One region of the Arthrobacter pascens genome, then DNA from elsewhere that is predicted to be linked to it. Evidence: riboswitches for the same ligand, from Rfam matches in the RefSeq annotation. Region 1 holds a riboswitch; each other region holds the start of a gene.
The links. A riboswitch is a leader RNA that binds a small molecule or an ion and turns the genes downstream of it on or off. The one in region 1 is predicted to bind thiamine pyrophosphate.
Positions count from the first base shown of each region.

Region 2: it holds a riboswitch for thiamine pyrophosphate, as region 1 does, so the genes downstream of both, QFZ40_RS00365 (ECF transporter S component) here and thiC (phosphomethylpyrimidine synthase ThiC) in region 1, are expected to answer to the same signal.
Region 3: it holds a riboswitch for thiamine pyrophosphate, as region 1 does, so the genes downstream of both, thiO (glycine oxidase ThiO) here and thiC (phosphomethylpyrimidine synthase ThiC) in region 1, are expected to answer to the same signal.
Region 4: it holds a riboswitch for thiamine pyrophosphate, as region 1 does, so the genes downstream of both, thiD (bifunctional hydroxymethylpyrimidine kinase/phosphomethylpyrimidine kinase) here and thiC (phosphomethylpyrimidine synthase ThiC) in region 1, are expected to answer to the same signal.

Region 1 covers NZ_JAUSXF010000001.1:1,609,270-1,611,464, forward strand. The annotation lists gene thiC (phosphomethylpyrimidine synthase ThiC) at 1-1,010, opposite strand, end outside; TPP riboswitch at 1,005-1,112, opposite strand; gene QFZ40_RS07400 (amidohydrolase family protein) at 1,185-2,195, shown strand, end outside.
Region 2 covers NZ_JAUSXF010000001.1:82,424-84,618, forward strand. The annotation lists gene QFZ40_RS00355 (ester cyclase) at 1-106, shown strand, start outside; gene QFZ40_RS00360 (heme-degrading domain-containing protein) at 131-673, opposite strand; TPP riboswitch at 731-872, shown strand; gene QFZ40_RS00365 (ECF transporter S component) at 940-1,590, shown strand; gene QFZ40_RS00370 (ABC transporter ATP-binding protein) at 1,590-2,195, shown strand, end outside.
Region 3 covers NZ_JAUSXF010000001.1:1,212,221-1,214,415, forward strand. The annotation lists gene QFZ40_RS05675 (RNB domain-containing ribonuclease) at 1-309, opposite strand, end outside; gene thiE (thiamine phosphate synthase) at 388-1,146, opposite strand; TPP riboswitch at 1,174-1,291, shown strand; gene thiO (glycine oxidase ThiO) at 1,287-2,195, shown strand, end outside.
Region 4 covers NZ_JAUSXF010000001.1:1,719,811-1,722,005, forward strand. The annotation lists gene QFZ40_RS07910 (Rne/Rng family ribonuclease) at 1-1,054, shown strand, start outside; TPP riboswitch at 1,148-1,245, shown strand; gene thiD (bifunctional hydroxymethylpyrimidine kinase/phosphomethylpyrimidine kinase) at 1,396-2,195, shown strand, end outside.

The sequences.
Region 1 (2,195 bases):
GTGTAGAGGAAGTTTTCCTGGTGGTGGGCGAGGCACCAGCCGGCCATGATGGAGCCGCCGCGGGACACGATGCCAGTCACGCGGTTGGCTGTCAGCGGAACGTACCGCAGCAGCACCCCGGCGTGGATTGTCATGTAGTCCACTCCTTGCTCGCACTGCTCAATGACTGTGTCCCGGAAGATCTCCCACGTGAGCCTGTTTGCCTCGCCGTTGACCTTCTCCAGCGCCTGGTAGATGGGAACCGTGCCGATCGGCACAGGGGAGTTGCGGATGATCCATTCCCGGGTGGTGTGGATGTCATCGCCGGTGGAAAGGTCCATCACCGTGTCGGCCCCCCATTGCGTGGCCCACTGCAGCTTGTCGACTTCCTCGGCGATGGAACTGGTGACGGCGGAGTTGCCGATGTTCGCGTTGATCTTCACCAGGAAGGCCTTGCCGATGATCATCGGCTCGGACTCAGGATGGTTGATGTTGTTGGGGATGATGGCCCGGCCCGCCGCGACTTCGCTGCGGACCAGCTCCACATCGCAGTTTTCACGGAGGGCAACGAACTTCATCTCCGGAGTGACCATGCCCTGCCGGGCGTAGTGCATCTGCGTCACGGTCCGGCCCTCAACGGCGCGGCGGGGCACCGGCTGTGCCCCCTTCCACTCCGCGGACGCTGCGCCGCGACGGACTGCAGACCGGCCGTCGTCGAGCAGGTTCCGCTCCCGGCCGCCGTACGGCTCCGTATCCCCGCGCGTTTCAATCCATTCAGAACGGAACGGGCTGAGGCCGACTACCGGATCGCTTCCGGGGCCTGCTGTCCGGTACACCTGGAAAGGAGCGTTCGCCAGGCCGTTCGGCGAGGGCTCCAGGGCGATTTCCGTTACCGGGACCCTGATTCCCGCCGCTTCATCGCTGATGAAGGCCAGCGAATGGGACTTCAGCGACTGCGTCTCGGCAGGACCCGATTCAGCGGGGCGGGTTTCATTTTGGGCAGGGATCAGCTGTTTTTCTTGCGTATTCACGGAATACTCACTTCCTTCGCCGGCATTACCCGGACAGGTTCAACGGTCGCAGGCTGCGTCAGCCCGATCTCAGCCCCTGCAAGGGCACCCGTGTGGTCAAGACGAAGCTATCACGGCACCGACGGGAAAGTGACCTCCACAAGGGGCGGCCGAAACCCGGATTAGGCTGGCCCGATGGGTGAAATCATCGAATTCAGCGGAACAGTCCTTGCCGGGCCGGACCGGGAACGCCACGGAATGTGGTCGGTGGACGGCCGGCTGACCTTCCACCGTCCCGAGGCCACTCCGGACAGGATCCTGTCCGGCTGGGTGCTCCCGGGCTTTGCGGATGCCCATTGCCACATCGGCCTGGGGCCGCTCGGCGAGGTGGCCGATGAGGTAGCCGAAGAGCAGGCCCGCACCGACCTCAACGCCGGAACACTCCTGGTCCGGGACGCCGGCGCGGCGAGTGACACCCGCTGGCTGCAGCAGCGTCCCGGAATGCCAAGGATCATCCGCGCAGGCAGGCACATCGCCCGCACGCGCCGCTATCTGAAGAACTTTGCCATTGAAGTGGAACCGGACGGGCTGGTTGAGGCCGTCCGGAAACAGGCGCGGGCCGGCGACGGCTGGGTCAAGCTCGTGGGGGACTGGATCGACCGGGACATCGGCGACCTGGCGCCGTCCTTTCCAGCCGCCGTCGTGAAGGAAGCCGTGCAGGCGGCACACGACGAAGGGGCGCGGGTGACAGCCCACTGCTTCGCCGGGGAAACCCTGGACCAGATGCTGGATGCTGATATCGACTGCATTGAGCACGCAACAGGGCTGCTTCCCCGGCACGTTCCCCGGCTCGTGGAACAGGACGTCCCGATTGTCCCCACACTCATCAACATCGCCACCTTCCCGGACATTGCCCGCCAGGCTGAACCGAAGTTTCCCCGCTACGCCTCCCATATGCGTTCGCTCTGGGAACGACGGGAGGAGCGCGTGCTGGAAGCCTTTGAATCCGGGGTCCGCATTTACGCAGGCACCGACGCCGGAAGCGTGATCGGGCACGGCAGGATCGCGGATGAGATCCTTGCCTTGCACAGAGCCGGCCTGCCCACGGTTGCCGCCCTTGATGCCGCCTGCTGGGGCGCACGTGAATGGCTGCGCGCGGACGGCCTGGCGGAAGGCGCGCCGGCGGACGTTGTGCTCTGCCGCGAG
Region 2 (2,195 bases), 1.5 Mb from region 1:
CGTAGTGGACGGGCTGATTGTGGAACGCCGAGTGGCAACCGACTGGGAGGACATCAAACAGCAGTTGGTCCCGGTACCAGCGCAGGCGCATGCGGCAAATAGCTGAAACTGATCAGCGGCTCCCGTCCGGCTACCCGGCCCGCATGGATTGCAGGATTTCCCGCAACGCTTCCACCACCAGGTCGTGGTCCTGCTGCTGGGGCAAACCGGACACGGTCACGGTGGCCACGGCGCCTGCCCCGGCCACATAGACCGGAAAGGAGCCGCCGTGCGGAGCGTACCGGGACTGGTCGAACCATCCCTGGTCCTCTATCCGCCCGCCGTGAAGCCGGCCGCGGAGACCCACCAGAAGCGACGGAACCTCATACCGGGCCGCGGTGCGCTGCTTCGCCCGGATCCAGTGCTCGTTGTCCGGTGTGGCGCCGTCGAGGGCCACGTGGAACAGAACCTGCTCGCCCTTGGTGATGTCGATCGCGATGGGCAGGCGGCGGCTCTTGCCCAGCTCCACCAGAAGCAGCCCCAGGTTGAGGGAGTCGTCCTTGGTGAAATGGGGGAACTGCAGCTCTCCGATCTCGGCTTCAACCCGCCCGATCAGGGCCTTGAGCAGCCCTTCGGGCTGGCTTGCGCGGGAATCGGGATCGAACACTGTCACGGGGGAGGATTCGGCAGTCATGGCCCACAATCTACCGCTCCCGCGGTGTAAACTAGACCACGCCCACAAGGGCAGATTTATTTACGACAGGGGAGCGCCGCCGTCGGGCATTACCTGGCATTGCCAGGAACCGCAGGTGGGCGCTGAGAGTGCGGACAGCCGCAGACCCTCGAACCTGATCCGGCTAGTACCGGCGCAAGGGAGTCGAGTTCTCGAAGTGTCCGGCAAAGGCGGCGAACGCCGACGGCCGGGGTGCACTTTCCCCTCCTGATCCTCAGGAGGACCACATGACAACAGCAGCAATCAAAAAGACCGGCAATACCTGGCGCGTCGTGGACATCGTGGTGGCGGCGCTCATCGCCATCGCCGGGGGCGTGATCTTCTGGGCCTGGTCCCAGGGCGCCGGGATCGTCTCAGCGCCCATGAACGCCGTTTACCCGCCACTGACCGGCCTGATCGCCGGCGGCTGGATGATCCCCGCGGTGCTCGGGATGCTCATCGTCCGCAAGCCGGGTGCGGCGCTCTTCTGCGAAACCGTGGCCGCCACCGGCGAGCTCATCATGGGCTCGCAGTACGGCGCCACCGTGCTCATCTCCGGAGTCCTGCAGGGCCTTGGCGCGGAGCTGGTGTTCTTCCTGCTGGTCTACGGCAACTTCAAGTTCAAGTCCTTCCTGTACCAGAAGTACAACCTGACGGCTGCGCTGCTGGCCGGCGCCGGCGCCGGACTCTTCTGCGGAATCAACGATTCCTTCCTGCCCTGGGGCTGGAACATCGCCTATGAAGCAGGCGACAAGCTCACCTACATCATCTTCTGCACAATCTCCGGCGCCATCATTGCCGGTGCCCTGCCCTGGATCGCCACCCGCGGCCTGGCCAGGACCGGAGTACTGAGCTCCTTCGCCTCCCGCAAGGCAGCATCAGAGCCCGTCTTCAACTGATGTCAGCTGCCCACGCAGGCGCTTCAAGGGCGGCGCGACCGGCCGCGGTTTCCGCCCGGGGCTGGGGCTGGCGGCACGCCGGCCGGTCCACGCCCGCCCTCCGGGGACTCGACCTCGAGATCGGCCCCGGTGAGCGCGTACTGCTTCTGGGTCCCTCCGGCGCGGGAAAGTCCACCCTGCTGCACGCCCTGGCGGGGGTGCTGGGGGACGAAGGGGACGACGCCGACGAGTCGGGTTCGCTGCTGATCGACGGCCTGGCTCCGCGCGAACAGCGCGGACGGGCCGGCCTCATGCAGCAGGACCCCGAAACGCAGGTGGTGCTCTCACGGCTCGGTGACGATGTCGCGTTTGGTGCCGAAAACCTGGCGGTGCCCCGGGATGAGATCTGGAGGCGTGTCCGCGAGGCGCTCGACGACGTCGGGTTGCGCCGCGCTGTCGGGCAAAGTCCCGTCGGGCAAAGTCCGGGCGGGCAAGGCAACCCCGGGGAGGGTTCCGGCGTTCAAACTGCCGGCGGGTTCGCTCTGGACCATCCGACGTCGGCCCTTTCAGGCGGGCAGAAGCAGCGCCTCGCGCTTGCCGGCATCCTGGCGATGCGTCCCGGGCTG
Region 3 (2,195 bases), 400 kb from region 1:
GGCGCCGCCGGGGACCACGAAGGAAGGAACGTCCGCGATGGCGTAAAGCACCTTGTAGCCCGTACCGTCGCGCTCGATGAACAGCGCCTGGTCCAGATCGGTGGACGATTCGGGATCAATGGTGAGGAACTCTACGTCAGTCAGGTCGGAGGCCGGCATCCGGTGTGAAGCCACGGCCGCCTCAGCGTCGCGCACCGCCTCGTCGGGGTACGGTCCCGGCAGTTCCAGTTCCGTTCTCAGCGCGCCCAGCGCCTCCTCGAGCGCGTTGGTGTGCTCGTGGACGTTAGGGGCCAGCCGATGATGTGACACGAAAATCAGGTTAGCCCGATTTCCACAGTTAGTGCACGCTATCGCCCCGGCGGCCGTTCGAGGGAGGGCACCAAGGCTTTAGGACATCCCGGCGTCAAGCGCGGCAAGCAGCGCTGAGGCCGCTTCTGCCGGATCCGGCGCCTCGGTGATGGCGCGGACCACCACCACCCGGCTGGCTCCGGCTTCCACCACCTGCTCCACGTTGCCCAGGTCAATGCCGCCGATGGCGAACCAGGGCACGGGTGCACCGCCGGGAGAGGATTCCGCTTTGGTTACCGTTCCGGCGGCGTACCTGACAAGGTCAAGTCCGACGGCGGCCCGGCCTGGTTTTGTTGGGGTGGCCCAGACAGGACCGACGCAGAAATAGTCCAGTCCCGCCGGGGCGGCCAGCATTGCGGCAGATGCCCCGATGGCGGCGTCGATCTGTTCCGTACTGTGAGTGGACAGGCCGATTTCCGCGTTCCCGTTCAGAAGGGTCCTGGCCGCCGGCAGCGGGAGATCCCTCTGACCGATATGGAACACGGGTGCCCCCGACAGGACAGCGATATCTGCCCGGTCATTCACCGCCCACAGGCGCCCGTGGCGCTGGGCTGCCTCTTTCAGGACCGCGAGGAGTTCGAGCTCCTCGGCCGCTTCGATGGCCTTGTCCCTGAGCTGGATGATGTCCACACCGCCGGCAAACGCAGAGTCGACAAACTCAGCAAAGTCGCCGCGCTCGCGCCGTGCGTCGGTGCAGAGGTAGAGGCGCGCACTGCCGAGGCCGCGGCCGCCGTCTTCACTGCCGGCCGCGTCGGAGCTGGTGGAGACGGCCGCGTGGTCAGAAAGGGCTGGGTTCATGCAAACCACCCTAGTTCCTCTAAACTGGGCTGGTACTGCGGGAGCCGCGGCGGCTGTCACAAAGCACCGGGCTGAGAGGGCGTCAGAGCCGACCGCTTGACCTGATCCGGCTAGTACCGGCGTAGGGAAGGAAACACGTCTTGCCCCCATCCCGGAGTCCCTCACCGGATTCTGCTTCGTCTCCCCGCATTTCAGGGCTGCTAAAAGCGGACGTGGCGGTGATCGGCGGCGGAGTCATCGGCCATGGCATCGCCTGGGAAGCGAGGCGTTCAGGACGTTCGGTGGTCCTCATCGACAACGCGCCAGGTTCCGGTGCGAGCTGGGCGGCCGCCGGCATGCTTGCGCCGGTCAGCGAGCTCCACTACCAGGAGCAGGACCTCCTGGAGCTCATGCTTGAATCCTCCGGCCTGTGGCCGGCCTTCGCCTCAGACCTTGCTGACGCATCGGGGCTGGACACAGGCTACCTCTCCACGTCCACTATCGCGGTGGCGGCCGACGCCGCTGACCGCAGGGTGCTCATGGACCTGCGGACCGTCCAGCAGGCCAACGGACTGACAGTGGAACCGCTCACGGTTCGTGAGGCCAGGGCCAGGGAGGGCCTGCTCAGCCCCGCGATATCCTGCGCACTGGACATCCCCGCCGACCACCAGGTGGATCCGCGGAAGCTGGTGGCGTGCCTCCGGCAGGTGCTCGCTTCGCATGAGCCCGGATCCGGAACCGACGTCGAAGGAGCCCGGGATGGCTTCGCTGTCGAGGACCGGGCTACGTCCCTCCTCTGGCAGGACGGGCGGGTCAGCGGCGTGAGGCTCGCTCAAGGCGGGACGGTCCTGGCCCGCGAGACTGTGGTGGCCAACGGGCTGCAGGCTTCATCCCTGGAGGGCCTGCCGGAAGGGCTCCGGCTGCCGCTGCGCCCTGTCCATGGGGACATCCTCCGCCTCGCCGTTCCGCAGCATCTGCGCCCGCTGGTTACCTCCACCGTCCGCGGGCTGGTCCACGGTGTTCCCGTGTACATCGTTCCCCGGCAGGATGGCTCGGTGGTCATCGGAGCA
Region 4 (2,195 bases), 110 kb from region 1:
CAAGCGTATGGGCACCGGGCTGCTGGAGGTTTTCGGCGAGCAGTGCGAGGTCTGTGCCGGCCGCGGTATCGTCACCCACGATGACCCCGTGGAGCACCGCCGGGCAAATATCGTGGCCGCGGAGCACCACGTCCAGCGCTCGGACAGCCAGCGCTTCGACAGCCGTCCGGATAACCGCCAGGACAACCAGCGGGCCGACAGCCAGCGGATCGAGAGCCAGCCCGGAGGCCGCACCGACCGCAAGCGCCGCCGCGGCAGGGGAGGACAGCCGCTGGATGTCGCCCAGGCCGCGCCGGTGCAGATCCACACGGTCCACCCGGACCCCAGCGACGCCGAGCGCCACGCCAAGGCTGAGGCCACCAGGGTTGCCCTTGCCAACATTGCGGCAGCAGCACACGCCGCCCACCTTCATGACGATGAGGTCGCGCACGCTTCCGCGGGCACGCAGGCACCTGTAAGCCAGGAACGTGTAACTCAGGAACGTGCACCGCAGGAGCGTGCACCGCAGGAACGTGCGCCGCAGGCACCTGCGCCGCAGGCATCACCTTCGCCGGCAACGGGACGGCACGATGCTGACGCATCCGGCCGCCCCGCCACCGTGCTGACCTTCGGCGGAGAACAGGTTGTGCTGCCGTTCGTGGAGCACGCGGGGGACCAGCCGCAGCAACCAGCGCTGACTCTGGACCGCCTGGCCGAGGCGTTTGCCCACCTGGGCGAGCCGGCCCCGGCGCCTGCACCTTCCCAGGCCGAGCCTTCCGAGGCCGAGCGTCCCCAGGCGGAACGTCCTGCCCCTCAGCAACCTGCCGTCGAGGAAAAGGACTACTCCGATCACACGGCAGGGCAGTCCGCGACCCGTCGTCCCCGGCGGAACCGGAGCGCCAGCCGTGCGCAGGGGGCAGCCAACGCCACATCAGTGGAACACCACGAGGCGACCCATGCGGCGTCCACCGGGCATTCACATGCGGCCAAAGCCCCCGAGCCGGAGGCGACGAAGCGGGCTGCAGCGGACGCCCCCATCATCCTCGGAGTAGGGGTTCCGGCCTCCGAGCTCTGAGGAGCAGTACACGTGTAGGCCATGATGCCCGGGCGGGCCCTGTAACATACAGGCCCCGTCCGGGCATCCGGCGTTAACACAGCGCTAGGCTGGGGGACTGACACGGGGTGCCGCGCAGAGAGCCGGCTGAGATCCACACCCGTTGAACCTGTCCGGCTAGCACCGGCGAAGGGACGTCTTTTTTGCCTTCAACATCAGTCCTGCCCCCAACAGCTGCTGCCCCTGATGCTCCCAATGCCGCACCCGCCCGGGCTTCAGCAGTCGGAACATCGGCCGCTGCAGACCGGGCCCTTTCAGAGCCGGCTGCGTCCCCATCCGCCACCCGGCGGCCGGTTCCCCGCGTGCTGTCCATCGCCGGATCGGACCCGTCCGGCGGTGCCGGCATCCAGGCTGACCTGAAAAGCATCGCGGCGCACGGCGGCTACGGAATGGCCGCCATCACGGCCCTCACCGTCCAAAACACCCAAGGTGTCTGGGCGGTCCACGTCCCGCCGGCAGCTTTCCTGGCCCAGCAGCTGGACGCCCTCAGCGACGACATCAGCATCGATGCCGTAAAGATCGGCATGCTGGGCGACGCCGAGGTGATTGCTGCCGTCCGCAGCTGGCTGGAAAAAGTCCGGCCCGCCGTCGTCGTCCTTGACCCGGTGATGGTGGCAACCAGCGGGGATAGGCTCCTGCAGGAATCGGCCGAGGCGGCCCTGCGCGGACTTCTGCCGCTGGCGGACCTGATCACGCCCAACCTGGCCGAACTCGCCATGCTCATGGATGAACAGGAGGCGGACAGCTGGCCGGCTGCCCTGGAGCAGGGCCGCCGGCTGGCATCCGTCACCGGTGCCACCATTCTGGTGAAGGGCGGCCATCTCGACGGCGGCTCCTGCCCGGATGCGCTGGTCAATACCGGGGGACTGCTCTCCGAGGAAGTGGTGGTCCTGCAGGGGGAACGTGTTCCCACCCGCAACAGCCACGGCACCGGCTGCTCGCTCTCCTCGGCGATGGCAACGGCACAGGCCCGGCTGGGCGACTGGGAGGCGTCCCTGCGACAGGTGAAGCCATGGCTGACCGCTGCCCTGCAGAACTCTGCCTTGCTGGGAGTAGGCAGGGGCAACGGTCCCATCCACCATTTCCACCACCTCCAGCCCCC